3 regions of the Kitasatospora viridis genome follow, and region 2 is predicted to be linked to each of the others. Evidence: riboswitches for the same ligand, from Rfam matches in the RefSeq annotation. Region 2 holds a riboswitch; each other region holds the start of a gene.
The links. A riboswitch is a leader RNA that binds a small molecule or an ion and turns the genes downstream of it on or off. The one in region 2 is predicted to bind cyclic di-AMP.
Positions count from the first base shown of each region.

Region 1 (9,443 bases), on a different contig from region 2:
GGTGACGCCGCCGACCACGGCGAGCGCGAGCGCGCCGATCGCGGAGCGGACCAGCAGCCGGCGGCGCCGCTCGACCCGCAGCTCGGCCTGGCGGGCGGCGGCGGCCTTGGCGCGGCGGTCGCCGATCGGCTCGGCGGGCTGCTTGGCGTTGGGGCGCTTGGGCATGTCGGTCCTGTTCCTCGGCTTCCTGGGCTTCCCGTGTGGCTGGTGGAAAGTGGTTCGAATTTGAACTCTGAATCGACCGTACTGGCTCAAAGCGGGCAGACAAAATGATCTGCGGGCGGATGCGGACGGATGTGAGGAACACCGCCCGCGGGGCCCGGCCACCGTCAGGTCCAACGTCAGGTCCAACGCCGGGTCCAACGCCAGGTCCGAAATCCGCCGGTCCGCCCTGCGCCGACCCGGCAGAGTGGAGGGGTAGCGAAACCGTCCGCAGAGAGGCAGCACCCGCCGTGACCAGCACCGTCCACACCACCGTCGACAGCCCGATCGGTCCGCTGCTGCTGGTCGGCGAGCGCTCCGCGACCGCGCCCGGCGGCCTGCTGCTGCACTCGCTCTCGATGACCGGCCAGAAGCGCGCCGCCACCGTCGGGCCGGACTGGACCGAGGACCCGGCGGCGTTCGCGGCCGTCGCCGAACAGCTGGCGCAGTACTTCGCCGGGGAGCGCGAGGAGTTCGAGATCGAGCTGCGCGCCACCGGCACCGAGTTCCAGCAGCGGGTCTGGGCGGCGGTCGACACCGTCCCGTACGGCGCGACCACCAGCTACGGCAAGCTCGCCGAGCAGATCGGCGCGCCCCGCGCGGCCGTGCGGGCGGTGGGCATGGCGATCGGGGCGAACCCGCTGCTGATCGTCCGGCCCTGCCACCGGATCGTCGGCTCGACCGGCGCGCTCACCGGCTACGCGGGCGGGCTGGAGCGCAAGGAGTACCTGCTCACCCGCGAGGGCGCGCTCGGCTGAGTCGGCCCGGCCCGACTCAGCCGAACCGGCGGCGCAGCGGCTCCAGCAGGTCGTTCGCCACCCACTCCAGCGCCTCGACCAGCCGCAGCGGTCCGAGCGGCAGCCAGAGCGAGACCATCGACAGCCCGGCCTCGCCGAGCCGCCCGAGCGCGTCCAACAGCTGGCCGCTGCTCGCGCCGGGGCCGCCGAGGGGCTCGCCGGGCAGCGGCACCTCGGGCTCGAAGCCGGGCGGGACGACGAAGCAGACGGTGGAGAGGGTCAGCTCGCCCGGGTCGCGGTAGAACTCCTCGCCGAACCGGGCGAGCCGCTCGCGCACCTCGCGCACCTGCTCGGGCGTGCTGACGCCGCCGTGCCAGCCGTCGCCGAACCGCAGGGCGCGGCGCAGCGCGGCGTCGCTCTGACCGCCGATCCAGATGTCCGGGCCGCCCTTCGCCCGTGGGGCGGTTGCCGGGACCACCCCGTCGAAGCTGGTGAACCGGCCGGTGTGGGTGACCGGCGGGCCGGACCAGAGCGCGCGCAGCAGCTCCAGCGCCTCGTCGGTGCGGGCGCCGCGGTGGCGCACCTCCAGCCCGAGCGCGGCGAACTCCGCCGGGTCCCAGCCGGTGCCGACGCCGAGGGTGAACCGGCCGCCGGAGATCACGTCCAGGGCGGCGGCCTGCTGGGCGACCACCAGGGGGTGGCGGTAGGGCAGGGCCAGGATGCTGGTGGCCAGCCGGATCCGGGCGGTCGCGCCGGCCACCGCGGCGAGCGTGATCAGCGGGTCGAGGTTGGCGCCGCCCTCGCTGGCCAGCAGGTGGTCGGACATCAGCAGGTAGTCGAGGCCGAGCTGCTCGGCCCGCAGTGCGGTCTGCAGCACCGCCCCGCCCCCGTGGGCCCGCCAGCGCGGGGGCTCCAGTGACACGCCCAGTTGCATCCGTCCGCCCTCCGCCGCGCAGTACGATCCGTTCCCGGCCACCCTAGACGTTGGCTCACGCTCCGTTAGGCACCATTCATGTTGTACTATGCAACTGAAATCCCCGTGACCAAGGAGACGTCGTTGTCCGGCCGAGACGCCTCGATCGAGACCATCCAGCGCGAGCTGACCGCGTTCGCCCGCCGGGCCCGGCACAAGGCCTCGCAGATGCACCCGGGGCTGACCCTGGTGATGTACAGCATGCTCGACCTGATGAACGAGCGCGGCGGCTGCCGGGCGGCCGACCTCGCCGCCCACTTCCTGCTCGACAAGTCGACGGTGAGCCGGCAGGTGAGCGCCCTGGAGAAGCTCGGGCTGGTCAGCCGCGAGGTCGACCCGGAGGACCACCGGGGCCAGATCCTGCGGCCCAGCGAGGCCGGGCTGGTGCTCCTGCGGGAGGCCTACGAGGTGCGGCGGCAGTCCTTCACCGAGCGGTTCACCGGGTGGAGCGACGCCGACCTCGCCGACCTGGCCCGCCACCTGGTCCGCTACGGCGAGGCGGACTGACGCCGGGTCAGCCCCGGCAACCGTGCCCCGAACGCGCCGTGGCCGCCCGGTCCGACGACGATGTCGGACCGGGCGGCCACGGGCCGAACGGGGTTCAGCGGTCGGCGATCACCGGGATCAGTACGCCGAGTGGGTCTGCCAGAACGCCCAGGCGGCGTTCGGGCTGCCGTAGGTGTCGTTCATGTACTGCAGCGCCCACTTGATCTGGGTCGCCGGGTTGGTCTGCCAGTCGGCGCCGGCCGAGGCCATCTTGTTGCCGGGCAGGGCCTGCGGCAGGCCGTAGGCGCCGGAGCTCGGGTTGGTCGCGGTGACGCTCCAGCCGCTCTCGTGGCTGATGATCTGGTCGAAGGAGGCCAGCTGGTCGGCCGGGACGATGGACGCGGCCAGCGCCTGCAGCGAGCCCGCCGAGGAGTCGGTCGAGGCGGTCACGGCGGTCTGGGCGGCCGGGGCCGACTGCTGCGAGGAGCCGCCGCCGGAGTTGCCCGAGTTGTCGGAGCCGGCGGAGTTGGCGGAGCTGGACGAGTCCGTGGCGGGCGCGGACTGCTGCTGCACCGGGGCGCTCTGCTGCTGCACCGCCGGGGCGGCGGCCTGCTGGTGGCCACCCAGCGACAGGTGCTGGCCGGGGAAGATCATGTTCGGGCCGTGCGGCAGCACCGACTTGTTCAGCTCGAACAGCGACTGCCAGCCGCCCTGCACGCTGTGCGAGGTGGCGATCTTGGACAGGGTGTCGCCGGAGACGACGGTGTAGGACGCGGGGGCGGCCTGCTGCTGGGCCACCGGGGCGGCCTGCGGGGCGGTGCGCACCGGCGCGGCGGCCTGCTGCACCGGGGCGGCGTGCTGGGCGGCGTGGTGGTGCTGCTGCACCGAGTGGTGCTGCGGCGCGCGGTGCTCGGGGGTGGCGGCGCTGGCGCCACCGGCGGCGATCAGCGGCAGACCGGCGCCGACACCGGCGAGGACGGCGACGGCGACCGCGCGCTTCATGGCGGCGCGGCTGGGCAGGGTGGGACGACCGTTGACGGACATCGTGCGTTTCCTCTCCCACGCCTACGAGGTGAGCTGTCGGATTCGGGCTGGAGTTGCCCGGCCGCGCTGAGCGCGGCTTCACCCCAAGCCCCGTCCGGACGGATCCGGACCGGGCGACTTACCTGTGGTTCCCCCGCCCCTGCTGCGGTGCTGGTGCACGTGCTCACTCGTTCCGGCAGCAGGGCTCGGCGTTCCGGAGAGCGAGGTTCGTGTGGAGACGAACGAGATGCACCGTAAACAGGCCGAAGGTCCTATCACAAGCGGATGTGAGGTGTCTCATGTTCGGCCGGGGGGCTCGACGGGAAGCCGAACGGGGCCGTCCGGACCGGACGACCCCGTGCCGCACGGGCCCCACGGGACCCCACGGATCGGGCCCCCGCGGCCCGCCCGGTTCAGCCCAGGTGCCAGCCCTTCGGGTCCAGCCCGCCGGGGACCACCCCGGCCGGACCGTACGGCTGCCGGGTCAGCACCAGGCCGCCCAGGTCGAGGTGCGAGAGCGAGCCGTCGACGGCCGGCACCATCCGCAGCGGCTCGCCGGCGAAGTAGCCGTCCTGCGCCGTCCAGCTGCCGTCCGCCTCGCGCTGGAACCTGGTCCGGCCGCCCGCCCGGCCCGCCTCCCGCAGCTCCAGCTCCCCGCAGGAGAGCAGGTGCAGGGTGAGCGGCGCCGGCCCCCAGAACCACGGCCCGGTCGCCGCCAGCAGCTCCGGCGCCACCTCGATGACGGGCCGCCAGGGCTCGGGGAACCGCGGCTCCTGCTCGGCGACGATCCGCACCAGGTCGGCGGCGACCGTGCCGGCGGCGGCACCTGACGTGGTGTTGGTCAGCGCGACCGCCGCCACGTCCTCCTCCTCGCAGACCCACAGGCCCGCCAGGAAGCCGGGCACCGAACCCGCGTGGCCGAAGAGCAGCCGCCCGTGCTCCCGGCGCAGCTGCAGGCCGAGCCCGTAGCAACTGGTCCAGTCGCCCTCCGGCGCGACCGCCGGGCGGCGCATCTCGGCCAGCGTCTCCGGCGCGAGCACCTTCTCGTTCCCGCCGCACAGGAACGCGGCGAACCGGATCAAGTCGGCGGCGGTGGACCAGAGTTGCCCGGCCGGCGCCATCGGCCCGGTGTCGGTGAGCGGCTCGGGCATCATCACGTCCGCCCACGGGTGCACCGCGAAACCGCCGGCGTGCGGGGCCTGCGGCAGCAGCGTGGTGCGGGTCATGCCCAGCGGCTCCAGCAGCTCCTGGCGCAGCACCTCCGCCCAGGGCTCCCCGCGCAGCCGCTCCACCAGCGCGCCGAGCAGCGCGTAGCCCGGGTTGGAGTAGCGGAACCGCTCGCCCGCCGGATAGCGGAACGGCTGCTCCTCCAGCAGCTCGCCGGGCTCGGGCCGGGCCGCCCAGTGGGCCCGCTCCCACCAGGGTCCGGGCGGTTCAGCGGTGAGCCCGGCCGAGTGGCCGAGCAGTTCCCGCACCGTCGCCCGGCCGGCCGCGGTGCCCGGCAGGTGCTGCTCCAGCGGGTCGGCCAGGTCGAGCAGGCCCTCGTCGCGCAGCCGCAGCACCAGCACCGCGGTGAAGGTCTTGGTGATCGAACCGATCCGGAACTGCACGTTGGCATCGGGCGCGTGACCCTCGATCATGCTGCGGGCCCCGGACCACACCAGCTGCCCGCCGCGCAGCACGGCACCGATCAGCGACGGCGCCCGGCCGTCCGCCTGACCGACGGCCACCCGGTGCAGGAGCGCCCGACGGGTCTGGGGCAGCAGTTCCAGGGACGGCAACTCGTCCGACACATCCGGCATCTGACCTCGCATTCGCAGCTGTGGGGTGGCCGACGTTCGACCTTACCCGGACCGGGCCGCGATGGCCCGGCAATATGCGGCTCACGGTCCGACCCGGCCCGTGGGGGGCGCGGGCGACGGCGGTCGGCGCCGCGCGTGTCGGGGTCGCCGAGGCCCGCGGAAGGCCGCCGCGGCCCGCAAGACCCGAGGTCCCGGACACCTACTGGTGTGCGCGGGGGGCGCGTGGCTGGCTAGGGTCAGCTCCCATGAGACGCCGCGGCACGCCCACCCCCGCCCCCCTGCCGCAACGCCGCGGGGTGGACCCGGTGCGGATGCGGCTGCCGCTGGACGGCGAGTGGGCCACCGTCGCCGAGTACCTGGCGCACCGGCTGCCCGCGCGGCTCGGCGAGCGGCTGGACGAGATGGTGCGCGGCGGCGAGATCGTCGCCACCGACGGCCCGATCGACGCCCGCACCCCCTACCGGCCCGGCACCAGCGTCTGGTTCCACCGCGACCTGCCGCCCGAGGTGCCGGTGCCGTTCCCGCTCGACGTGCTGCACCGCGACGAGCGGCTGGTGGTGCTGGACAAGCCGCACTTCCTGGCCACCATGCCGCGCGGCAGCCACGTGGTGGAGACGGCGCTCTCCCGGCTGCGCGACGAGCTGGACCTGCCCGCGCTGGTGCCCGCGCACCGGCTGGACCGGCTGACCGCCGGACTGGTGATGTTCGTCGCCGACCCGGCGGCCCGCGGCGCCTACCAGACGCTCTTCCGGGACCGGCTGGTGCGCAAGGAGTACCGGGCCGTCGCGCCCTACCGGGCCGACCTGGAGCTGCCGGTCACCGTGCGCAGCCGGATGGTCAAGGTGCCCGGCGAGCTGGCGGCGTGGGAGGAGCCGGGCGAGGTGAACGCGGTCAGCGAGGTCGAGCTGCTGGAGCGGCGCGGCGACCTGGCCCTCTACCGGCTGCTGCCGCACACCGGGCGCACCCACCAGCTGCGGCTGCACATGTGCTCGCTCGGCGTGCCGATCACCAACGACCCGATCTACCCGCAGGTGCTGCCGGCCACCGTGCCGGACGACTTCTCCGCACCGCTGCAGCTGCTGGCCGTCGGCCTGGACTTCACCGACCCGATCACCGGCCGCGAGCTGAGCCTGCGCTCGCGCCGCACCCTGAGCGCCTGGGAGGCGTGAGCGATGACGGACCGGCGCAGCGAACTGCGGGAGCTGCTGTACGCCCACCCGGCGATGGCGCGCGAGCTGCCGCCGGCCTTCGACACCGCGGCGGTGCCGGACGGGCCCGGCGAGCTGTTCGCCGACTGGCTGATCGGCGCGCTGCGCGACGGGGTGCCGGACGCGCAGACCGCCGTGCTGGCCACCACCGGGCTGGACGGTGCGCCGGACGGGCGGGTCGTCGCGCTGCGCGAGCTGGATCCGGAGCCCGGCCTCTGGTGGTTCCACGCGGACGCCCGCAGCCCCAAGGGCCGGCAGCTGGCCGCCGACCCGCGGGCGGCGCTCACCTTCTACTGGCCGGCCCTGGGCCGCCAGGTGCGGGTGCGGGGCACGGTCGAGGCGGCGCCGGTCGAGCGGACGGCCGCGGCCTTCCGGGAGCTGAGCCCGAAGAGCCGGACGGCGGCGCTGGTCGGGCGGCAGAGCGAGCCGCTGGCCGGGCCGGAGCGGTTCGACCGGGCCTGGCGGGAGGCGGACCGGGAGCTGGCCGGGCAACCGGAGCTGGTGGTGGCCGAGTACCGGCAGTACGGGGTGCGGGCGGTGGAGGTGGAGTTCTGGCAGGGCTCCTTCGACCGCCGGCACCAGCGGCTGGCCTACCGGCGGGCGGGCGAGGGGTGGCGGCGGGAGCTGCTCTGGCCGTGAGCCGGCGCGGACCGTCGGCCGTAGCGGGCGGTCGGCGTGTGGCCCGGGCCACTGGCGGGTCGAAATGTGACGGCACGGCGCCACACCCTGACGCTGCGTCGAGCGCGCGGCCTCCGCGGCCGGTGGCCTCGGTCACACCGGACCCCAGGAGGCCGCCGTGATTTGCCGAGTTTTCGGTGGTTTTAGTCCGTTTTGCCCCGCAGGTTTCCGCGGGTAACGGCCGCTGGCCTGCGGCGATCCCGAAATGGTTGATATCGGGCAGCCGGTTCCCTAACTTCGATCTCAGCGCAGCAAGCGCTACCCGGGATCACCCGAGAGCCCGACCGCGGAACACGTGGTCCGGAGCGGGTGCGCCGGGACGGAGCAGGGCGTCAGACACGTCACGCTCCGTCCACCGGATGCGGCCCAGGAACCCAGTCACTCACCTGACCTTGGTTCCGTGCGGCCCCTGGGACCTTGTCGAGAGGGACAGAATTGACTTTCCGTAACGAGAACACCGCCACCACCGCCGCCGCCACCGAGACCCCGAAGAAGCGCAACCGGGTCCGCATGGCGGTCATGGGTGGCGTCATCGCCGCCCTGCCGGTGGCGGGCCTCGTGACGGCCACCACGGCCTCCGCCGCCTCCACCTCCACGTGGAACGCCGTCGCCCAGTGCGAGAGCACCGGCAACTGGAGCATCAACTCCGGCAACGGTTTCTACGGCGGCCTGCAGTTCACCTCGTCCACCTGGGCCGCCTACGGCGGCACCCAGTACGCGCCGCAGGCCAACCAGGCCACCCCGGCGCAGCAGATCGCGGTCGCCGAGAAGGTCCTGGCCGACCAGGGCCCGGGTGCCTGGCCGGTGTGCTCGGTGCAGGCCGGGCTGACCGCGGGCGGCGCCCCGGCGCAGGTGGACACCTCCTCCAGCACCACCGCGAGCAACACCAGCTCCACCAGCAACACCAGCTCCAGCAACAACAGCACCACCAACACCCCGGCCCCGGCCGCCCAGCAGCAGACCGCCCCGGTCCAGCAGCAGGCCCAGCCGGCCGCCCCGGTCCAGCAGGCCGCCCCCAAGGCCGCCCCGCAGACCCAGGGCACCGCCAAGCAGGAGCACCGCAAGGCCAAGCAGGCGCCCACCACCGGTGGCTACACCGTCAAGAGCGGTGACACCCTGAGCGCCATCGCGGCGGCCAACGGCACCACCGTCCAGTCGCTGTACGCGAAGAACGCCTCCGTCATCGGCGGCAACCCGGACCTGATCATGCCGGGCCAGGTCCTCAGCATCTGATCCGATCCAGGTAGCCGCTCCAGGCAGCCGACCGCGTGCCCCCGAACCACCGCCATGGTTCGGGGGCACGCGGCGTTTCCGCGCGCGGTGGTTCGGGGCAGGTCTGCTGGGAACGCAGTCGCCACCGAGGAGTAGTCGTGGTCCAGCAGCTCACCCACCGGTTCGTCGAGGTCAACGGAGTCCGCCTGCACGTCGCCGAGCAGGGCAGCGGACCGCTGGTCCTGCTGCTGCACGGCTTCCCCGAGAGCTGGTACTCCTGGCGCCACCAGTTCGCCCCGCTGGCCGCCGCCGGCTACCGGGTGGTCGCCCCGGACCAGCGCGGCTACGCCCGCAGCGAGCGCCCCGCCGACCCCGGCGCCTACACCCTGCCGCACCTGGTCGGCGACGTGGTGGCGCTGATCGCCGCGCTCGGCGAGGAGAGCGCCGTGGTGGTCGGCCACGACTGGGGCGCCCCGGTCGCCTGGACCACCGCGCTGCTCCGCCCCGACCTGGTCCGCGGCGTGGCCGGTCTGAGCGTCCCGCCGCTGCTGCCCGGCGGCCTCGGCCGCACCGAGCACGCCCGCAGCAGCTACGGCGACGGCTTCTACCAGCTCTACTTCCAGACCGAGGGCGTGGCCGACGCCGAGCTGGCCGCCGATCCGGCGCTGACCTTCCGCAAGCTGCTGGTCGGCGGCAGCGGCGACAACCCGCACGACCCCCGGCCCTGGGTGGTCCCGGACGGCCAGGGCCTGCTCGGCCTGCTCGACCGGGTGCCGGAGCTGCCCGGCTGGCTCACCGAGCAGGACATCGAGGCATTCGTGGCCGACTACGCCACCCACGGCGAGCACGCCTTCACCGGCCCGCTCAACTGGTACCGCAACATCGACCGGAACTGGGAGCTGCTCGCCGCCTTCAACGGCCTGGGCATCACCGTCCCGGCGCTCTACGTGATCGGCGACCGCGACATGGTCACCACCCTGCGCGGCGTGCGCCGGCTGCGCGAGCAGCTCCCCGCCGTCGCCCCCCGGCTGCACCGCAGCATCACCCTGCCCGGCTGCGGCCACTGGACCCAGCAGGAGCGCCCGGCCGAGGTCAACGAGGCCCTGCTGGACTTCCTCGCGCA
Region 1 covers NZ_VIWT01000003.1:699,365-708,807, reverse strand. Annotated here, with positions in the region: gene FHX73_RS33805 (hypothetical protein) at 1-165, opposite strand, end outside; gene FHX73_RS33800 (methylated-DNA--[protein]-cysteine S-methyltransferase) at 453-959, shown strand; gene FHX73_RS33795 (LLM class flavin-dependent oxidoreductase) at 976-1,860, opposite strand; gene FHX73_RS33790 (MarR family winged helix-turn-helix transcriptional regulator) at 1,996-2,418, shown strand; gene FHX73_RS46740 (aggregation-promoting factor C-terminal-like domain-containing protein) at 2,536-3,441, opposite strand; cyclic di-AMP (ydaO/yuaA leader) riboswitch at 3,445-3,607, opposite strand; gene FHX73_RS33780 (serine hydrolase domain-containing protein) at 3,834-5,222, opposite strand; gene FHX73_RS33775 (pseudouridine synthase) at 5,468-6,391, shown strand; gene FHX73_RS33770 (pyridoxine/pyridoxamine 5'-phosphate oxidase) at 6,395-7,069, shown strand; gene FHX73_RS33765 (LysM peptidoglycan-binding domain-containing protein) at 7,544-8,341, shown strand; gene FHX73_RS33760 (alpha/beta fold hydrolase) at 8,479-9,443, shown strand, end outside.
Region 1: linked by a shared signal. The riboswitch ahead of FHX73_RS46740 (aggregation-promoting factor C-terminal-like domain-containing protein) and the one ahead of FHX73_RS21290 (C40 family peptidase) in region 2 are both predicted to bind cyclic di-AMP.

Region 2 (9,443 bases):
AACCGTTTCTCCGCCGGGCCTGTCCTTATCGACGGACGGGCGTACGACCGCTGCCCGCGGGGTGGCCGGTAGGCACGTGCGGCGAGACAACGAGGGAGCTCAGTGGTGGTGGCGCAGGACGGTCCGGAGAGCCGGACCGGCAGCGAAGGCAGCGGCGCACTCGCCCTGGCCGCTCCCCCACCGCCCGGGGCGACCGCCGTCTCGGCCGCGGTGCCGGGCCGGGGCGCGCTCTGGGGCGTGCTCTCCAGCTGGGTGGTGACCCGGACCCTGCTGATCCTGATCACCGCCGGCATCATCAAGCTCGGCGGCCTGGACGTGACCACCGACGTCTCGGTGATCTACCACGGCTGGTACGAGGTGCTGCAGACCGGCACCTTCCCGATGGACGACGTGACCTGGCAGTACCCGCCGGGCGCCGCCCTGGTGATGCTGCTGCCGGGCCTGCTGCCGTGGTCCTACCTGGTCTCGTTCTGGGTCTTCGCGATGCTCTTCGACGGGATCGCGATGGCCATGCTGGTCCGCTCCGGCCTGCGCCGCGGCCGCTCGCTGGCCGGCGCCTGGGTCTGGATCGCCGGCGTCTCGCTGCTCGGCCCGACGGTCTACTGCCGCTACGACATCCTGGTCACCGCGATCGCGGTGACCGGCCTGCTGGTGCTGCTGCGCCGACCGGTGCTCGGCGGCGTGCTGCTGGGCATCGGCGGGCTGGTGAAGATCTGGCCGATCCTGGCGCTGGCCGGCACCCCGCGCGGCCGCCGCACCCGGCGGTCCTGGACGGCGGCGGCCGCCGCCGTGGCCACCCTCTCCTTCCTGATCGCCGCCGGCATGAACGGCGCCTTCCAGTTCCTCACCTTCCAGGCCGACCGCGGCATCGAGGTGGAGTCGGTGGGCGCACTGCCGCTGCACTTCGCCCGGATGTTCGGGGTCTGGCACGGCCAGGTCTCGATGAACTACGGCTCGGTCGAGCTGCTCGGGCCCTGGGTCACGGTGATCTCCAAGGTCTCGATGGCCGCCACCCTGCTCGGCTTCGGCTGGCTGCTCTACTGGCGGGTGCGGGCCCGCCGCTGGCAGCCCGGCACGCTCTACGACGCCGCGCTGGCCGCGCTGCTGGTCTTCACCGTGACCAGCCGGGTGATCAGCCCGCAGTACATGATCTGGCTGGTCGGCCTGGCCGCGGTCTGCCTGACCGTGCGCGGCAGCAACCAGAAGCCGGTCGCGATCATGGTGCTGGTCTGCACCGCGCTGACCACCGGCGAGTTCCCGATGTTCTTCGCGGACGTGACGTCCAGCCAGCCGGTCGGCGTCGGCATCCTGACGGCCCGCAACCTGCTGCTGGTGGCCACCACGATCCTGTCCTGCCGCCGCCTCTGGCAGTCCACCCAGGGCCCGCGCCCCGAACCGGCCGAGGACACCGAGGTGCTGGCGGCCGCCGAGCCGCAGTCCTACCCGGTCCGCCCGGGCATCGCCTACGAGCAGAGCCTGCTGGACGACTGACGGGGTGCCCGCCCGGGGCTCAGGCCCCGGTGGGTTCCAACCGGCTGCGCACCTCGGCGATCCAGTCGGCGGTGAACCGGGCCAGGCCGTAGCCGAACTGCCGCTGCAGCACCCGGTCCAGCTGCTGGTCCCGGCCGGCCCCGGCGCCGGCCGCGCCGACCGCCCGGTAGAAGTCCACCAGCGCCTGCTGCCCGTGCTGCTGGGCGATCAGGTCGCAGGCCAGCCAGGCGAGTTCGTAGGCCTGGGCGATCCCGTCCGAGCCGGCCGCGAAGTCGGCGTCGGCGGGCAGCGCGGTGGGCAGCTTGCCGGCCGCCACGTCCTGGGCCAGTTCCGGCGCGATCTGCCGGGCGGTGCGGCCGGTGCCCCGGTAGCCGGTCCAGTCCGCCGCGCCCTCGGAGAGCCAGAGCGGGGTCCACGGGTGGGTGTCCGCCCGGGTCGCCACGTGGGTGCTCTCGTGGGTGATCACCACCTGCTTGCCCATCGCGCTGAGCTGCCGGAAGGCGTCCGGGTTGACCATCACCCGGTCCGCCGGGGTGTTCACCGGTGCCCCGGCCGCGGCGCTGGTGACGGCGGCTATGCCCTGGTAGGCGCCCGGGTCGACGCCCAGCAGCTGGGCGAACTGCGGCTCGGTGGCGGGCAGCTGGAGCACCAGCCGGTCGGCCCAGGCGCTCCCCCAGACCTCGTCGACGGCGGGCACCGCGCGGTCGCCGACCGCGGCCAGCGCGGCCACGTCGGCCGGGTCGGCCGGTCCGAGCACCAGGCAGTGCACGCCCCGGACGGGCCGCACCGGGCCGAGGTCCCAGGGCGCGGCGGCGCTGCCCGGGGCGGCCGTCTCGCCGGTGACCGCCCCGCCGGCCAGGGTGAGCCGGCGGCGCAGCAGTGCGGGGTGGTCGTCGTAGCCGCGCAGCCGGTAGCTCAGCTCGGCGGTGAGTCCGGTGGCGTCCTGGCCGAGCGGGCGGTAGGCCAGCTCGGCCAGTTCCAGGGCGGCCAGCGGGCCGTCGCGCAGCGCCTGGGCGTGCCGGGCCAGCGCGTCGGCCGGCCGGTCGGCGGTGGGTCCGGTGCCGTCCGGTCCGGCGGTGGGCGCGGGGGCGGTGGCGAGCGGCAGCGAGAGCTGGGTCAGCGCCCCGGCCACCAGGAGCAGGGCGGTGCGCCGGGACACCCCGGTGCGGCTCGCCGTACCGGGGTGTCCGTCAACGGGAAGCCCCGCCCAGCGCTCCCAGCCGTGGGGGTCCGCGCTCAGGGCCGCACCACCGCCGCGACCGGCATCGCCGCGACGCTCTCGTAGCGCACCCGGGCGCCCGGGTAGGGGGCGTGGATGACCGTGCCCCCGCCGAGGTACATGCCGACGTGGTGCATGTCGTTGAAGAAGATCACCAGGTCTCCCGGTCGAGCCTGCGCCAGGCTGATCCGCTGCCCCCCGAACGCCTGCGCCTGCGAGGTGCGCGGCAGGGTCACTCCCGCCTGCCGCCAGCTCCAGTACATCAGACCGGAGCAGTCGAAGGTACCGGGTCCGGTGGCTCCGTACACGTACGGCGAGCCGAGCCTGCTCAGCGCGGCGGCCACCGCGACGGCGGCCCGGTCCGAGGAGGGCGGCAGGCTGCCCAGGTCGACCCGGTCGGTGCCGCGGGTGGCCCGCTGCTCGGCCTCCCGGGCGTCCTGGGCGGCCAGCTGGGCCTGCTCGGCGGCGGTCAGGGTGTTCAGCAGCGCCTGGGCGGCGCGGAGTTTGGCTTGCACCTCCTGTTTGCTCCGGGCCAGCGCGGTGCGCACCGCCTCCAGCTCGGCCAGCTTGCCGGTGGCCTCGGCCCGCCGCTGGTCCAACCGGCGCTGCTGCTGCTGGACGGCCCGCAGCGAGTCGGCCCGCTCCTCGCCGAGCTGGGCCAGGGTGCGGGCCCGGGCCAGGTAGCCGTCGGGGTCGCTGGAGAGCATCAGCTGGACCGCGGGGTCCATCCCGCCGGCCCGGTACTGGGCGGCGGCCAGGCCGGACAGGCCGGTGCGCATGGTGTTCAGCGCGTCCTGCTGCCGGGCCACCTCGCCCTGCAGCGAGGTGGCCTCGGTCTGCAGCCGCTTGGCGTCCTCCTCGGCGGCGGTGGAGCGCTCGCCGGCCTGCTCGGCCTCCGTGTAGAGCTGGTCGACCTGGGCCTTGACCTCGTTCTTGTCGGGTCGGCCGCCGGGCGCCGCCTGGGCCGGGGTGCCGGCCGTTATCGCCAGCGCGGTGGTCGCGGCGGCGGTGACCGCCAGCACCCGGGCGAGCCGCCTGGGGCCCTGCTGGGAGGTACGGCCCGGGAGTACCGGGCGTTGCGGCATCGCCATCGGCTGACGGCTCCAATCGGCTGCTGGACCGACCAAGAGCGGTCGGTCAGCGCCGACGTTAGCGAGTCGGGACGGACGAGTCCAAACCCCTACCGATACGAATATTTGACCCCTAATCGGACATCAGAACGGGAACGGCCCGGCTCCCCAGTCGGGGGCCGGGCCGTTCCTTGACGATGCGTCGGGCGCTGCGCGACGGTGCGTCGGGCGCTGCGCGACGGTGCGTCGGGTGGTGCGTCAGGGGCGCACGATGGCCGCGATCTGCATCACCGTGGCGGACTCGTAGCGGACCACCGCGCCGGTGTGCGGGGCGTGGATGATCTGCCCGCCGCCGACGTACATGCCGACGTGCGACTCGTCGGCGAAGAAGATGATCAGGTCACCGGGCTGGGCCTTGGAGATGTCGGTGCCGATGTTGGTGCCGGCCGAGGCCTGCTCCTGCGAGGTGCGCGGCAGCGAGACGCCGGCCTGCGCGTAGGCCCACTGCATCAGGCCGGAGCAGTCGAAGGTGCTCGGGCCGGTGGCGCCGTAGACGTACGGCGAGCCGAGCTTGGAGACGGCGGCGGCGATCGCGGCGGCGGCGTGCGAGTTGCCCGCGGAGATCGTGGACGGCGTGCCGGTCGAGCCGAGGTCGGTGCGCCCGCTGCCCCGGGAGGCGGCCTGCTGCTGCGAGGCGGCGCTCTGGGCCTGCGCGGCGGCCTGCTGGGCGGCGGCCTGGGCCTTGGCGGCGGCCTGCGCCTCCTGGGCGGCGATCGCCTGGCGCTGCTGCTCGGTCAGCGAGTTCAGCAGGTCCTGAGCGGCCTTCAGCTTGGCCTGCGCGTCGTCCTTGGTGGCCTTCAGCTGGGTGGTGGTGGCGTCCAGCTCGGCCAGCTTGGCGGTGGTCTCCGTCTTGTCCTGGTCCAGCTTGCGCTGTTCCTGCTGGAGGTCCTTGAGGGTGGCGCTCTGCGTGCTGTTCAGCTCGTTGATGGAGCCGACCTGGTTCAGGAAGGTGTCCGGGTGCGAGTTGAGCATCAGCTGGACGGTCGGGGATATCCCGCCGTTCGCGTACTGGTCGGCGGCCATGCCGGCCAGGCCGTTCTGCAGGTTCGTCACCTGGTCCTGCTGCCGGGCCACCTGGTCCTGCAGCTGGCTCGCCTGCTGCTGCAGCGTCTGCTGCTTCTCCTGCGCGCCGACGTAGGCCTGGTCGGCCGCCTCGGCCTTCTGGTTCAGGTCGTCGACCTGGGTCTTCACCTGGTCCAGGGTGGGCGCCGGGTCGGCGTGCGCGCTGGTCTGGGTGGAGAGGGCGACGGCGGTCGCGGCAGCGGCGGTCAGGATCGACGCGCGGGTACGGCCGACGGGCTTGGGACGACGATGGGACGCCACGAATCCTTCTTCCCTAGACCGCCTACCGGGTGAGCTGACGGGTTCGGGCTGGAAGTTGCCCTACGACGCCTCACGGCCTGACGGCCGACCTGGCGCCGATTCACCCCGGAGGAACGTGGTTCCCCGGCTCCGGTCCGCAGCGCCCCCGCAGGGGTTCCCCCCGGACAGTCAACTGTCCGTGCTGCCTTCCAGACTCGGCGGTGACCCCCACTGCCACCCGGGTCGGGTGAGCGCCATCGCGGTGGTCCGAGTGCCGACCCTAGTGACAGATCCGTGATCTGTTCAAATCTTTGTCGGAAGAAAGGTCCAACTTTGACCGTGCGTGATATGACCCTCACCGACGGGTGATCAGGTCGTCCACGCACGGGTGGCGCGGTTCACACGGCGGGGCGCCGGACGAGCTGACCGGCCCTCAGCGGCGGGACCGGCCAGCGGCGGCGACGGCGGGTCAGACCCGGCGGATGGTGTTGATCGGGCCGATCGAGGTGGCCTGGGCGATCCGCACCACGTCACCGGTGTGCGGGGCGTGCACCACCTGGCCGTTGCCGATGTACATGCCCACGTGGTGCGCGTCGGCGCCGTAGATCACCAGGTCGCCCGGCTGGGCCTGGGCCAGGCTCGGCACCGCGGTGCCGACGGTGGCCTGCTCCTGCGAGGTGCGCGGCAGCGAGACGCCGGCCTGCGAGTAGGACCACTGCATCAGGCCCGAGCAGTCGAAGGTGGTGGAGCCGGTGGCGCCCCAGACGTAGCTGTCGCCGAGCCGGGAGAGCGCGGCGGCCACCGCGTTGCCCGCGTAGCCGGCGGCCGGCGGCAGGTTGAGCGGCGGGCGCACGTCGCTGCGCGAGGCACGGTCCTGGGCGGCCAGCTGGGCCCGGTCGGCGGCGCTCAGCGAGTTGAGCAGCTTCTGCGCGGCGGCCAGCTTGGTCTGCACGTCCTGCTTGGCCTGGTTCAGCTCCTGGGTCGAGCGGTCCAGCTCGGCCAGGGTGTCCGCGGCTTCCTTCTTCTCCTGGTCCAGCTTGCGCTGCTCACCGGTGAGCGACTTGAGCGCGTCGGTCTCGGTGTCGGTGGCGACCTGCATGCTGGAGGTCTCGTCGAGGTAGGTCTGCGGGTTGGAGTTCAGCATCAGCTGCACCGAGGGGTCGATGCCGCCGTTGCGGTACTGGTCCGCGGCCACCGAGCCGAGCCCGGTCTGCAGGTCCGTCACCTGCTGCTGGGTGCGGGCCACCTCGTCCTGCAGCTGGGAGGCCTGCTGGCGGAGCTGGTCGCCGCGCTCCTTGGCGCCGTCGTACTGCTCCGAGGCCGCCTCGGCCTGCTGGTTGAGGCCGTCGACCTGCGCCTTGACGTCGTCGAGCGAGGGCTTGGGGTCGGCCCAGGCGCCGGTCTGCGACGAGATGGCGACCGCGGTGGCCGCAGCGGCGGTGAGCACGGCGACCCGTGCACGGCTCGGCTGCTTCGGACGGCGGTGGGACGCCAAGGGAGCGCTCCTTCTTCTGCCGGTCTCACCCGATCGGATGAGTGACCGGAAAAATAGGTTTGACGCCGGACCCTACTGAACATCACATCGCTACGCCACTCCCTCCGGTGGACGCACACCCTTCGGTGGAACGGATTTCACCGTCCCTTCACCGCACCACGGGTGGCGCACCGGCCCGACCGTCCGTCAGCTGCGGGCCAGCCGGTTGAGCAGCAGGGTCGAGGCGACCGGGCGCGCCCCGGCCTTGCGCACTCCGTCGGCCACCTCGCGGTCGGCCGAGACCACCACCACCGGGCGGCCCTGCGGCTCGGCCCGGACCAGCTGGCGGATCAGCTCGTCGGCGGTCTGCCCGGTCCGGCTGAACCGCACCCGCACCCCGCGCGGCGGCGCCATGATCACCGGCACGTCCAGGTCCTGCCCGTCGAAGACGCAGGTCACCTCCGCCTGGGTGCGCTGCGCCAGCATCGCCAGCCCGCCGAGCAGCCGCAGCCGCTGCTGCTCCAGCGGCAGCGTCGGGTAGCCGGTCTTGGTGACGTTGTAGCCGTCCACCACCAGGTGCACCTGAGGGATCGCCAGCAGCTGGTCCAGCAGCGCCGGGTCGTCCTCGGCCAGGCCGCGCCGGGCCACGTCGTGCGGCGAGGCCGAGCCGGGCTCCACCGCGTCCACCAGGTCGGCCGGGTGCAGCTGGGTGACCGGCAGGGCCAGCTCGCGCTGCAGGCCCTGGGCCGACTGCAGCACGGTGTCCAGCAGCAGCCGCAGCCGCATGTCGGCCACGCTGCGCCCCTCCCGGGCCGAGCGGCGCCCGGACTCCAGCGCGCCCTCCAGCTCGGTCACCCGGTGCCGCAGCCGCCGGCCCTCGGCCTCCGCCGCCGCCTTCTCGGCCGCCCCCGCGGCCCGGGCCGCGTCCAGCTCGCCCTGCAGCTTGCGGCTCTGCGCCTGGGCCCGCTTGGTGTCCGCCTCCAGGCTGCGCACCTTCTTGCGCAGCGACTCCAACTCCCGCCGGGCGTGCTCGCCCTCGGCCCGCTGGCGCTCCAGGTCGCCGCGGGCGGCGGCCCGGGTGGCGGCCAGCTCCTCCTGGAGCTTCTCCACCAGCCGGGCCGACTCGGCGGCGGCGTCCGCCACCTCGGAGCGCTCGGCCTCCTCGCCGGCCTCCGCCACCAGCCGGGTCCAGCCCTTGCTGCGCAGCAGGTAGGCGGCGGCGGCCACGTCCAGCGGCTCCGCCGCGCCGGGCACCTGGCCGGCCTCCAGCGCGCCGACCAGGTCGGGCTGGCCGGCCCGCAGCCGGTCCGCTATCCGGGAGCGGAAGACCGGGTCGGCCTCCAGCGCGGCGGCCAGCGCGGTGCCGGCGTAGCGGGCCCGGCGGACGGGGGTGAACTTGGCGTACGGGCGCAGGGTGGCGGGCAGGTCGCCGAGCGGCAGGCCGCCGAGCGCGTCGGCGGCCAGGCCGATCACCCGGCGCCGGACGCCCTCGGGCAGCGGCCGGTCCAACTGCTCGGCGGCCGGCTGCCCGTCGGGCTCGCCGGACGCCGCGGCCGCCGCTTCGCGGACCGCGTGGTCGGCCACGTCGTCGACCGCTTCATCGACTCCGGGCTCGGCGGCCTGACTCGCTGCTTCCATCGCGTCCTCGGCTCCGATCCCTGGTCTGCTGACACACCGCTCGGAACAATTGTCTCGTGCGCGGCACCTGGGCGGACACCACGTACGGAACCCCTCGCTCCGCGGCGGTCCGGGTCAGCCCTCTTCGCCCGCTCCCGGGCGGGACACCAGCTCGACCTGGTCGACCGCGTTGCACCAGCGGCAGCGCACCGACTCGACGGTCTCGCTGAGCACCTCGCGCTCCTCCACCTTGGGCTCGCCGGCCAGGTCCAGGTGGATGAACTCGACGGCCCGCGAGGACCGGGTCACGTCGAACCGGGTCAGGTTCCCGCAGAGCGTGCAGCGCCAGCGGGTCTCGGCCGTGGGCAGGGGGACGGCGGTCATGGGAATCGGGTCCTCTCGGCGGCTCCTGGTCCGGCCCTGGTGCCGGCCAGGCCCCCACCTTATGGGCTGCTTATCCGCCCCCGGGCGCCGAACCGTGAGATGTCCACCTGCTGGACACCTCACCCGCCCGGCGGACCGGCCGGTGTCGCCGCGACCGCCGCGCGGAATGCATCGCCGCATGTCCGTGAGCCCGTTCCGCCAGGTGCTGCGCAGCCCCGCACCGCTGGTGACCTACCTGCTGATCGCGGTCAACTGCCTGGTCTTCCTGGCCGGGCCGAGCGGGCTGGACCCGGCCTACGGCAGCCGGCCGGCCGACCGGGCCTGCGCCGCCCAGCGCTACCAGCAGCGCTGGGGCGCGGTGCCGGCCGAGCTGCTGACCGACCGTCCGCTGACGGCCGATCGGCTGGCCGGCGCGGCGCCGCCGCTGCCCGGCTGCCCGCTGCTCGCCACGCCCGGCAAGCGCCCGTGGCTCTCGGCCCTCACCGCGCTCTTCGTGCACGGCGGCTGGCTGCACCTGCTGGGCAACATGCTCTTCCTCCAGGTCTTCGGCCCGGCGGTGGAGCAGCGGCTCGGCCGCGCCCGGTTCCTCCTCTTCTACCTGGCGGCCGGCCTGCTGGCGGTCTACGGGTACGCGCTGACCGCGCACGCCGGGCCGGCCGCGCTGCGCCCGCTGGTCGGCGCCTCGGGCGCGATCGCCGGGGTGCTCGGCGGGTACCTGCGGCTCTACCCGCGGGCCCGGGTCACCGCGCTGGTGCCGGTGCTGCTCTTCCTGCCGCTGCGGTTCCCGGCCTGGCTGGTGCTGGGGCTCTGGTTCGCGGTGCAGTGG
Region 2 covers NZ_VIWT01000001.1:4,715,214-4,724,656, reverse strand. Annotated here, with positions in the region: gene FHX73_RS21305 (glycosyltransferase 87 family protein) at 106-1,491, shown strand; gene FHX73_RS21300 (hypothetical protein) at 1,511-2,650, opposite strand; gene FHX73_RS21295 (C40 family peptidase) at 2,728-3,801, opposite strand; gene FHX73_RS21290 (C40 family peptidase) at 4,039-5,163, opposite strand; cyclic di-AMP (ydaO/yuaA leader) riboswitch at 5,168-5,315, opposite strand; gene FHX73_RS21285 (C40 family peptidase) at 5,612-6,637, opposite strand; gene FHX73_RS21280 (NYN domain-containing protein) at 6,824-8,254, opposite strand; gene FHX73_RS21275 (hypothetical protein) at 8,369-8,617, opposite strand; gene FHX73_RS21270 (rhomboid family intramembrane serine protease) at 8,796-9,443, shown strand, end outside.

Region 3 (9,443 bases), 2.1 Mb from region 2:
AGCGGGCGGCCAGCGGATCGCCGAAGATCGCGTGCAGCGCGTCGATGTCGCGCTCCACGTGGTGGAACTCACGGACGGTCAGCCGTGGCCCGGTCAGCAGGACGGGGTGCATGGCACGTACGGTAGTGCGCCGCGAACCGGTTACCGTACCGGTCATGGACGACGAGGACCTGCGGCTCACCCCCCGGCCGCACACCGCTGAGCTGCTGCGTTGGGCCGAGGAACAGGGTCTGGACCCGGTGCCCGAGGGGCCGCTGAACGCGGTCCTCACACTGCTCGAACTGGGTGACGCCCGGCTGCACGACGGCTTCCCGGAGCTCACCTCCCCCCTCCTCCAGGAACTGCTGTACGAAAGGATCCACCTCTACGTGCAGCCGGCGCCGGACCAGGACCCGCTGGCCTACGGCGCCGCCGTGCTGCTGCTGCTCGAACACCAGCGGGCGGCCAAGCGGCTCAACGCCAAGCGGCACGAGCGGCTGCGCGCGGAGGCCGAGTGGCAGGGCGAGCTGCTGGCCGGACTGCTGCGCCAGCCGCACCTGCTGACCTGGCCCCGGCTGTACGCGCTGCTGCTGCGCGGGGCCGGGGTGGACACCGCCGACCCCGCCGCGGTGCGGTCCTGGCTGGACGGCTACCGCGAGCTGGAGCCGCACGACCAGGTCGCGGTGCTGGCCGGGATCGAGGGGCTGGACCAGCCGGAGGGCACGGACGGCTGGACCGAGGGCGTGCTGCTCTCCATCGGCATGGCCACCGACGGCGCCCGGCTGCTGGTGGAGAACCGGCTGATGCAGCGCAGCTACCGCAACCTGGCCGGGCTGAACGCGCTCGGCCTGCCGATGCCGGCCGAGCTGTCCGGCGACTTCCCGCAGTTCGAGGCGGCGGTGCAGGCGGAGGCGCTGCGGCTGCTCGGCGAGTGGACCGTGCCCGGGCTGCCGGAGCTGCTGCTGACGGAGTACCAGGACCTCGCCCCGGAGCCGGGGGCCGCCGAGGTGGACCACTACATCGTCAAGCGCGGCCTGGTGGAGCTGCCGGACATCGGCGACTGGCCGGCCCCCGAGGAGGGGTGAACTCCTAGACCCCGCGGGACTGGAACCAGGCCGCCGCGTCGACCGGCGCGCCGCCGCCCGGACGGACCTCCAGGTGCAGCCGCGCCACGGTGGTGCCGCTGCCGGTGGCGCCGACCCGGCCGAGCGGCTCGCCCGGGGCGAGCTCGCCCGCCGTGGCGGTGATCGCGGACAGCTGGCAGTACCAGACCTCGGTGCCGTCGGGCAGGGTCTGGATCACCCGGTAGCCGTAGCGGCCGGACCAGCCGGCCGAGCTGACGGTGCCACCGGCCACGGCCCGCACCGGGGTGTTGACGGGGGCGGAGAAGTCGACGCCGGTGCGCAGCCCCTCCCACGGGGTGGCCACGGGCGGGTCGATCGGGCGGTCGGCGATCGGGAGCACGGTGCTGCCGGTCCCGGTCGGCTCGACGGCGGCCGGTTCGGCGGCGGCCTGCTCCACGGCGGACTGCTGCGCGGCGGCCTGCTCCACGGCCTGCTGGGCCGCGACGTGCTCGGCGGCGGCCTGCTGGGCGGCGCGCTTGGCGGCGGCCTCGTGCGCGGCCTCCAGCCGGGCGGCCTCGCGGGCCGCCTCCGCGCGGGCGGCCTGCTCGGCCTCCTGGCGCGCCGTCTCCTGCCGCACCGTCGGCTGCTGCGCCGTCTGCTGGGCCTCGGACTGGGCCGGTTCGGCCTGCTGCTGGATCCGGGCGGCCAGGGCCAGCCCCGGGTCGGTGTCCGGCGCGGTCACGGCGGGCGCCGGGGCGGCGGGTTCGGCGGCCGCTGCGGCGGCGGTCAGCCCGGTGGTGGCGCCGAGCGCGGCGGCCATCGCGGTGACGCCGAGCACCGGGGCGCTGGTGCGGGTCTGCTTGGGCATCCGACGGGGCGCGTCGGTGGGGTCGAGCACGGCGCCGCGGCCGGCCGGGGTGTGCGTCAACGCCACGGGTGGCGCTCCTTTCCTTCCCTCGCGCCTACCGGGTTAGCTGACGGGTTCGGAGCAGGAAGGTCTCCTACGGGCCGGTGAAGGCCCGATTCACCCCAAGGAACGTGGTTCCCCGGCTCCCCCGGCCTGCGTTCTCGCAGGCCGGCGGATTAGGCGACGCGCACGGTGCCGTCGGGGACGGCGTTGCCGACCGCGCTGCGTTATCAAACGTTAATCCCACGAGCCCCTGATTCCAAGCCACTCTCCCGAGGCGACTCCACTCTCACCCTGGGTGCCGACCTGAGTACGCGTACTCATGTGCCCGGAAGCGGAGTTGGCGATCCTTCAGGCATGACTTCATCGGTGCAGCCCCGGACCACCTCCGCCTACTACGTGCAGGCGATCCTCTCCTTCGCGCTGGCCGGCGGCGGCCTCGCGATCGGGATCGCCTACCTGCCGGTCAGCACCTGGACGCGGGCCTTCCTCGCGCTCGGGCTGCTCTACACCGTCACCTCCGCGTTCACCCTGGCCAAGGTGATCCGGGACAGACAGGAGGTGGGGGAGGTGGTGAACCGGGTCGACCAGGCCCGGCTGGAGAAGCTGCTGGCGGAGCACGATCCGTTCCGGGTTGACGGCTAAGGCTATTAGCCATAGCTTTGTGGGTGTCGGCAGGACGCCGACCAGCGCAGAGCCCCTCGGAGGCAGCCGTGAACAGCACCCTCGCTCCGCAGACCCGGTACCTGAAGCTCGCCGGCGGCACCCTCGCCTACGACGACACGGAGGGAGCCGGCACCCCGGTCCTGCTGCTGCCCGGGATGCTCGACTCCCGGGCCGCCTACCGCCACCTCGTCCCGCTGCTCACCGCCGCCGGCCACCGGGTGATCACCATGGACCTGCGCGGCTTCGGCGAGTCCTCGATCGCCTGGGACGACTACAGCCCGACCGCGCTGGCCGGCGACGCCCTGGCGCTCCTCGACCACCTGGGCGTCGAGCGGGCCGTGCTGGTCGGCAGCTCCTACACCGGCGCCACCGTGATCCGGGTCGCCGCCGACGCGCCCGAGCGGGTGGCCGGCATCGTGCTGCTGGACGCCTTCGCCGAGCAGCCGGCCGGTGCCTTCACCAAGGCGCTCGGCTGGGGCCTCGGCACGGCCCTGCTCGCCTTCCCCAAGGTCTGGGGCTACTACCTGAACAAGCTGGCCTACCCCGGCGGCCCCACCCCCGAGATCCGCGCCTACAACGCCGGCCTGGAGGCCGCGCTGCGCACCCCGGGCCGCAAGACCGCCACCCGCGGCTACGTCCGCGGCGACTCCGCCCCGATCGGCTGGAGCGCCGGGGTGCGCTGCCCGGCCCTGGTGGTGATGGGCAGCAAGGACCCCGACTTCCCCAAGCCGGAGGAGCTGGCGGACCGTCAGGCCGCCGCGCTGAACGCCCGCAAGGTGATGATCGACGGCGCCGGCCACTACCCCATGGCACAGGCCCCGCGGGCCACCGCCGACGCGCTGCTCCCGTTCCTCGCCGAGGTGGCCGCCTGATGCCCCGCGCCGGACTCACCCCCGACGTCGTGGTCGACCACGCGCTCGCGCTGATCGACGAGCAGGGGCCGGGCGAGCTGACCCTGGCGGCGGTGGCCGCCCGGGCCGGCGTGGCCGCCCCCTCGCTCTACAAGCACGTGCCCGGCGGCCTGGCCGGACTGCGCCGGCTGGTCGCGGTGCGGGTCACCGGCGACCTGGCCGACCAGTTGACCGGCGCGGTCGCCGGGCTGGACGGCGAGGACGCGGTGCAGGCCCTGCTGCGGGCCTACCACGCCTACGCGCTGGCCTTCCCGCGCCGGTACGCGGCCCTGCCGCAGGCCCCGTCGGCCGACGACGACGAGCGGCTGACCACCGAGGGCGGCCGGCTGGTCGGGACGATCTTCCAGGTGCTGGCCGGCTACGGGATCACCGACGCCGAGGCGGTGCACGCGGCCCGCACGGTGCGCAGCCTGGCGCACGGCTTCGCCTCGCTGGCCATCGGCGGCGCCTTCCAGCTCGGCGAGGACCTGGCGGTGACCCAGGAGCGGATGATCGGGCTGCTCACCGGCGGGCTGCGCGGCTGGCCCACGGCCGGCGGACCGGCCCGACGGGCGGAGTGAGCGGCCTGTCAGGGGGTAGCAACCGGGACGGGGTGGTTCATCGGGTTCAAATCATCCCCTGGTCTGATGGTCTGCGGATCGGACAGGACTAAAGTCCCACTCACCCTGAGGACCATTGGAGGGGCCATGACGCAGCCCAGCACCGCCGACGCCGTGATCCCGGCACCGCGCACCCGCCCGGTGCCCGCGCCGGCCGCCCCGGTGCTCCGCGCCGAGCCGGCCCCCGCGCAGCCCACCGGCTGGGCCGCCGTCCGCCGCGGGCTGGCGGTCGTCCGCGGCCTGCGCTCGCTCGCCACCGTGCCGGCCCGGCCGCAGCCGGGCTACGGCGAGGTGGACGGCCAGTAGGCCCGCGGCTGACGCCCCCTCAGCTGCCCGCCCCGCCCTGCCGGGACCTGCGCAGCTCCTCGTGCAGCACCCAGGGGTCCGCCACCGGGCCGAGGTGGCCGAGCTTGTCCGGGTTGACCACCAGCCGCACTCCCTGGACCTGACCGTCCAGCACCTCCAGCACCATGACGTTCAGCACCGCGCCCTCGCGGTCGCGGAAGATCGCGCCGGGCTGGCCGTTGACCGGCCGCGGCTCGCAGCTGACCCCGAGGGCCAGCAGCCCGGGGTACACGGCGGCGAGCAGTCGGGCCACCTTGTCCGCGCCCAGCACCGCCCTGGCCAGCTGCGGGGCCTTGCCGCCGCCGTCGCCGGCCAGCGAGACGTCGGCGGCGAGCAGTCCGCGCAGCCCGTCCAGGTCGCCCTCGCTGAGCGCCCGGAAGAACCGCGCGGCCAGTTCCGCCCGCTCCCTGCGGTCGGCCTCGAACCGGGTGCGCCCCTCGGCCATGTGCCGCCGGGCCCGCACCACCAGCTGGCGGCAGGCCGGCTCGGAGCGGCCCACCGCCCCGGCCACCTCGTCGAAGCCGAAGCCGAACACCTCGCGCAGCACGAAGGCCGCGCGCTCCAGCGGGCTGAGCCGCTCCAGCAGCAGCAGCGCCGCCATCGAGACCGAGTCGGCCAGCTCGGCCGCCCGCTCCGGGTCCTGGTACGGGTCGGCGAGCAGCGGCTCGGGGAACCACGGCCCGACGTACTCCTCGCGCCGCACCCGGGCCGAGCGCAGCACGTCGATCGAGAGCCGGGTCACCGCCGCCGACAGGTAGGCCTTCGCGGAGTCCGGCACGGTGGTCGAGGCGTCGTACCGCAGCCAGGTCTCCTGCACCGCGTCCTCGGCCTCCCCCACACTGCCCAGGATCCGGTAGGCGATCGAGAACAGCAGCGGCCGCAGTTCCTCGAACTCCTCGACCTTGCTCACCGTGGCTCCCCCTTCGTCCCGCGCGGTCTCAGTCCAGCTGTCCGGCCCGGTAGGTGCCGGCCGGCTGACGGGTGATCACGTTCAGCCGGTTGGCCAGGTTCATGAAGGCGATCAGCGTCACCAGGGTGGTGAGCTGCCCCTCGTCGTAGTGCTTGGCTGCGTCGGCCCAGGCCTCGTCGGTGACGCCGCCGGCCGGGTCGGCCAGCCGGGTGCCCTGCTCGGCCAGCTCCAGCGCGGCCCGCTCGGCCTCGGTGAAGACGCCGCCGGCCTCCCGCCAGGCCGCCACCAGGTGCAGCCGCAGGTCGGCCTCGCCGGCCGCCGCGGCCTCCTTGACGTGCATGTCGATGCAGGCCGCGCAGCCGTTGATCTGACTGATCCGCAGCGAGACCAGCTCGCGGGTGGCGAGCGGGACGGCGGACTCCTTGAAGGCCATCGCGCCGGCCATGAAGTGCTTCAGGGTCTTGTCGGTGCCGAGCCGGGCGAACAGGTCGAGCCGCTGCTCCATGGTGTGCTCCTCGGTGGTGTCCAGTGGCTTGCACACCCTTGGACGAGGCAGCCCCGCGCCCTGTGACATCCCCTCGGCCGAGGGGGCGTCACTCCGCCTCGTCACTCCTCCTCGTCACTCCTCCTCGTCGCCCGCGTCCTGGGGTTCCTCGACCAGGTGCCAGTGCAGGTCGCGGATGCCGGGTTCCAGCGAGAGCCGGGAGATCACCTGTTCCAGCGCGCGGGCCGGGTCGCCGGTGGTGGCGATGGTGGCGCGCAGCCGGGTGGTGTGGTCGTCCTCCCGGCGGGCCCGCAGGCCGGTCGGGGTCAGGTTGCTGGCGCCCAGCGCCTGCAGCAGCAGCACCCGCACCTGCGGCTCGGCCTTGCGGTCGCAGTGCAGGTGGATGGTGGCCCGCACGCCCTCGATGTCCGGGTCGTCCTGCGGCACCCGGTCGATCAGCCGCCCGGCCGGCCGCAGCACCAGGTGGACCAGCAGCACCGCGACGGTGCCGAGCAGCGCGAACTTCAGGTTGCCGGAGGCGGCCAGCACCCCGAGCGCGGCCGAGCACCAGAGGGTGGCCGCGGTGTTCAGCCCGCGCACGCTGGCCCCGTCGCGCAGGATCACGCCACCGCCGAGGAAGCCGATGCCGGAGACCACGTAGGAGGCGACCCGGGTGACCGAGCCGGGGTCCGAGACCGCCTCGCTGTACAGCACGAACAGGGTCGCGCCGGCCGCGACCAGCGCGTTGGTGCGCAGGCCCGCCATCCGGGCCCGCCACTGCCGTTCGATGCCGACCAGCGCGCCGCAGCCGACGCCGACGGCGAGCCGGGTGAGGAAGTCCAGGGTGCTCAGGTGTGCCACGGGCTCACGCTACCGCCGTGCGGCGGCACGGGAAGTGACGCCCGCGCCGCCGCCGGCCGTCCGCCAGGGGGACGGCTCGTTCACTGCTGGTTCTGGTCGCCCTGGTCGTTGCCGTCCAGTGCGCACAGGTCGACGGACCAGATGCCGCGCCCGTGGGTGGCCGCGTAGAGCCGCCCGTCGGCGCCGATCTGCAGCTCGTCCACCGCGACGGCCGGCAGGTGGCCGACCCGCTCCCAGCCGGTCTGGCCGGCCGGGCGGTAGACCACGCCGAGGTCGGTGGCCAGCGCCAGGCCGCCGCTCGGGGTGATGGCCAGTGAGTCGGCCGGCACGTCCGGCAGGTTGGCGGAGATGTCGCTCCAGTGCGCGCCCGCGTCGGTGGACTCGAAGACGTGGCCGACGCCCGCGCCCGGGCCGCCGGTCCAGGCCCGGGAGAACCCGTTCACCGCGAGGTAGACGTGGCTGGAGTTCTTCGGGTCGACCGCCAGGCCGGCCAGGTAGCGGTTGGGCACGGTGCCGTCCACCGGCAGGGTGAGCTGCTGCCAGCCGGTGCCGTCGGCGTTGCCGACCGCGAGGCCGCGGGTGAAGCCCTTGACGTCGCACGGGCCGCACCAGGCCGCGTAGACCTTGCCGCCGGAGGCCGCGACGGCGGTGGCGAGGTGGCCGTCACCGAGGTCGAAGGCGCTCTGCCAGGCGGTGGAACTGCGGATCGCGTAGCCCTGGGTCTGCACCCAGACGTGCCGGCCGCCGGCCACCCAGAGGTTGCTGTTCTGCTGGTCGGCGGCGAGCGGGGCGATGAAGCGGGCGCCGTCCGGGCCGGCCGCGTTGTCGGGCGGGGCGACCGAGAAGCTGGTGGCCTTGCTCGGGTCGGTCAGGTAGCTGCCGTCGTTGACGGCGCAGTTCTGGGTCACGTTGACGGCCAGGTAGACGTACTCCTGGGCGATGTTGCAGCCGTTGGCCGGGTCGGTGAGGGTGCCGCCGCCGTCGCCGCCGAAGTTGGAGCCCATCACCTTGTCGTGGCCGCCGCGCAGCATCGACTGGCCGTTGTCCTGCATGCCGCCGGTGACCGAGACGCCGCCGTAGGTCAGGTCCTTGCCGACCCCGACCGAGTAGTACTCCAGGGTGTCGATGGTGCCGTCGTTCAGCGACTTCCAGTCGGTGGCGTGGCCGAGCGGGTCGACCTGGCCGTTGACCGGGCGGGAGTAGAGGCCGCCGTCGTTGCCGGCCACCACGTAGGGCTTGCCGTTCAGGCTGCCCACCGCGAGCGCGTGCTGGTCCGGGTGGGTGGTCTGCGGGCAGCTGCCGCTCTGCTTGGTCGGGTCGATGCTCCAGCAGGGGAAGTTGAAGTTCCAGTACGGGCCCGGGGTGCTCCAGCTGGTGCCGCCGTCCTTGGTCTCGAAGACCTCCTCCAGGCCGGCCCAGACGTGGTTCGGGTCGGTCGGGTCCACCTGGAGCGACTGGTCGTACCAGGACTGCTGGCCGGGCAGCTGGCTGGCGGTGTTCAGCGCCGAGCCGGAGTTGCCGAGCTTGGTGGCGTCCGCGATCCGGGTCCACGGGCCCAGCGGGGAGCCCGACTTGGAGACGAAGATGCCGTCCAGCGCGCTGGCCGGGTTGCTGGTCTGCAGCGCCGGGGACTGGTCGATGGCGTAGTAGCGGGAACCGTCGGCCGAGCGGGCGAAGGTCACCTCGCCGACGTTCGCCGCGTCGGTCGGCAGGTCACCGAGCGAGCTCGCCCGCTGCCAACTGCCGTCCGCGGCCTTGCTGTAGAAGCCGTTGGTCGGGTCGCCGCTGCGCCAGCCGATCGCCAGCACCACCTTGGACGGGTCGTTGGCGTCGATCGCGATGTCGTTGGCGAGGTTCTTGTACGGCGCGCTCGGGTCGTTCGCCAGCTTGCCGCCGGGCAGGTAGTCCGGGTTCGGCGCGAACTCCAGGGTCCACGGGCCGCTCAGGTCGGTGGTGGAGTGGCTCCACACGCCGTGGCTGGTGGCGGCCCACACCTTGTTCCCGCCGAACCGCAGCTCGTGGATGGTGGTGCTGTCCAGCTCGGAGCCGCCGACCCGGGAGCGGGTGGAGAACTTGCCGCTGGCCGGGTGGTCCAGCACGTAGACCCCGGAGCCCAGGTAGGCGTCGGAGTTGGTGCTGGCCTCGCCGGTGCCGAGCCAGAGCCGGCCCTGCGCGTCCAGGGCCAGCGCGCCGGTGGCCTGGCTGGGCAGCTGGTCGCTGATCGGCTGCCAGTGGCCGCCGCCGGTGGAAGAACGCCAGACGCCGCCGCCCGCGCTGCCGGCGTAGACGTGGCCCTGGTCGTCGGCGGCGACGGCCGACATCCGGCCGGTCACGTCGCCCATGCCCGCCGAGGAGTTGGAGGAGGTGTCGCGGTAGCGCGGGTCGTCCGAGTTGTAGACCAGCCCGGTGGTGTGCCGCCAGTCCCCGCCGCTGGCGGGCAGTGCCTTCATCGCGTCCCAGGCGGCGGTGAAGGCGCCGGGGGCGACCACGCCGGGGGCGGTGCGGGCCTCGGCGCGCTGGTCGGCGCCCTCCTGGATGGAGTCCGACTCGTCGTCACCCCCGTCGCCCTTGTCCAGTGGTCGCACCGTGCTGCCCGTGCCGCCCGCGTGCGGGAGCGGGGCCGCGCCGGCGGGTGAGCCGACGGTCAGGGTCATGGTGGCGGTGATGGCGCAGATCGTGAGCCAGCGCCCGGTTGTGAGTCGTGCCGACAAAGGAGT
Region 3 covers NZ_VIWT01000001.1:2,647,298-2,656,740, forward strand. Annotated here, with positions in the region: gene FHX73_RS11695 (GNAT family N-acetyltransferase) at 1-112, opposite strand, end outside; gene FHX73_RS11700 (hypothetical protein) at 156-1,064, shown strand; gene FHX73_RS11705 (M23 family metallopeptidase) at 1,069-1,977, opposite strand; cyclic di-AMP (ydaO/yuaA leader) riboswitch at 1,988-2,143, opposite strand; gene FHX73_RS11710 (YiaA/YiaB family inner membrane protein) at 2,308-2,595, shown strand; gene FHX73_RS11715 (alpha/beta fold hydrolase) at 2,664-3,488, shown strand; gene FHX73_RS11720 (TetR/AcrR family transcriptional regulator) at 3,488-4,087, shown strand; gene FHX73_RS11725 (hypothetical protein) at 4,214-4,432, shown strand; gene FHX73_RS11730 (RNA polymerase sigma-70 factor) at 4,452-5,381, opposite strand; gene FHX73_RS11735 (carboxymuconolactone decarboxylase family protein) at 5,410-5,886, opposite strand; gene FHX73_RS11740 (MgtC/SapB family protein) at 6,001-6,726, opposite strand; gene FHX73_RS11745 (WD40/YVTN/BNR-like repeat-containing protein) at 6,807-9,380, opposite strand.
Region 3: linked by a shared signal. The riboswitch ahead of FHX73_RS11705 (M23 family metallopeptidase) and the one ahead of FHX73_RS21290 (C40 family peptidase) in region 2 are both predicted to bind cyclic di-AMP.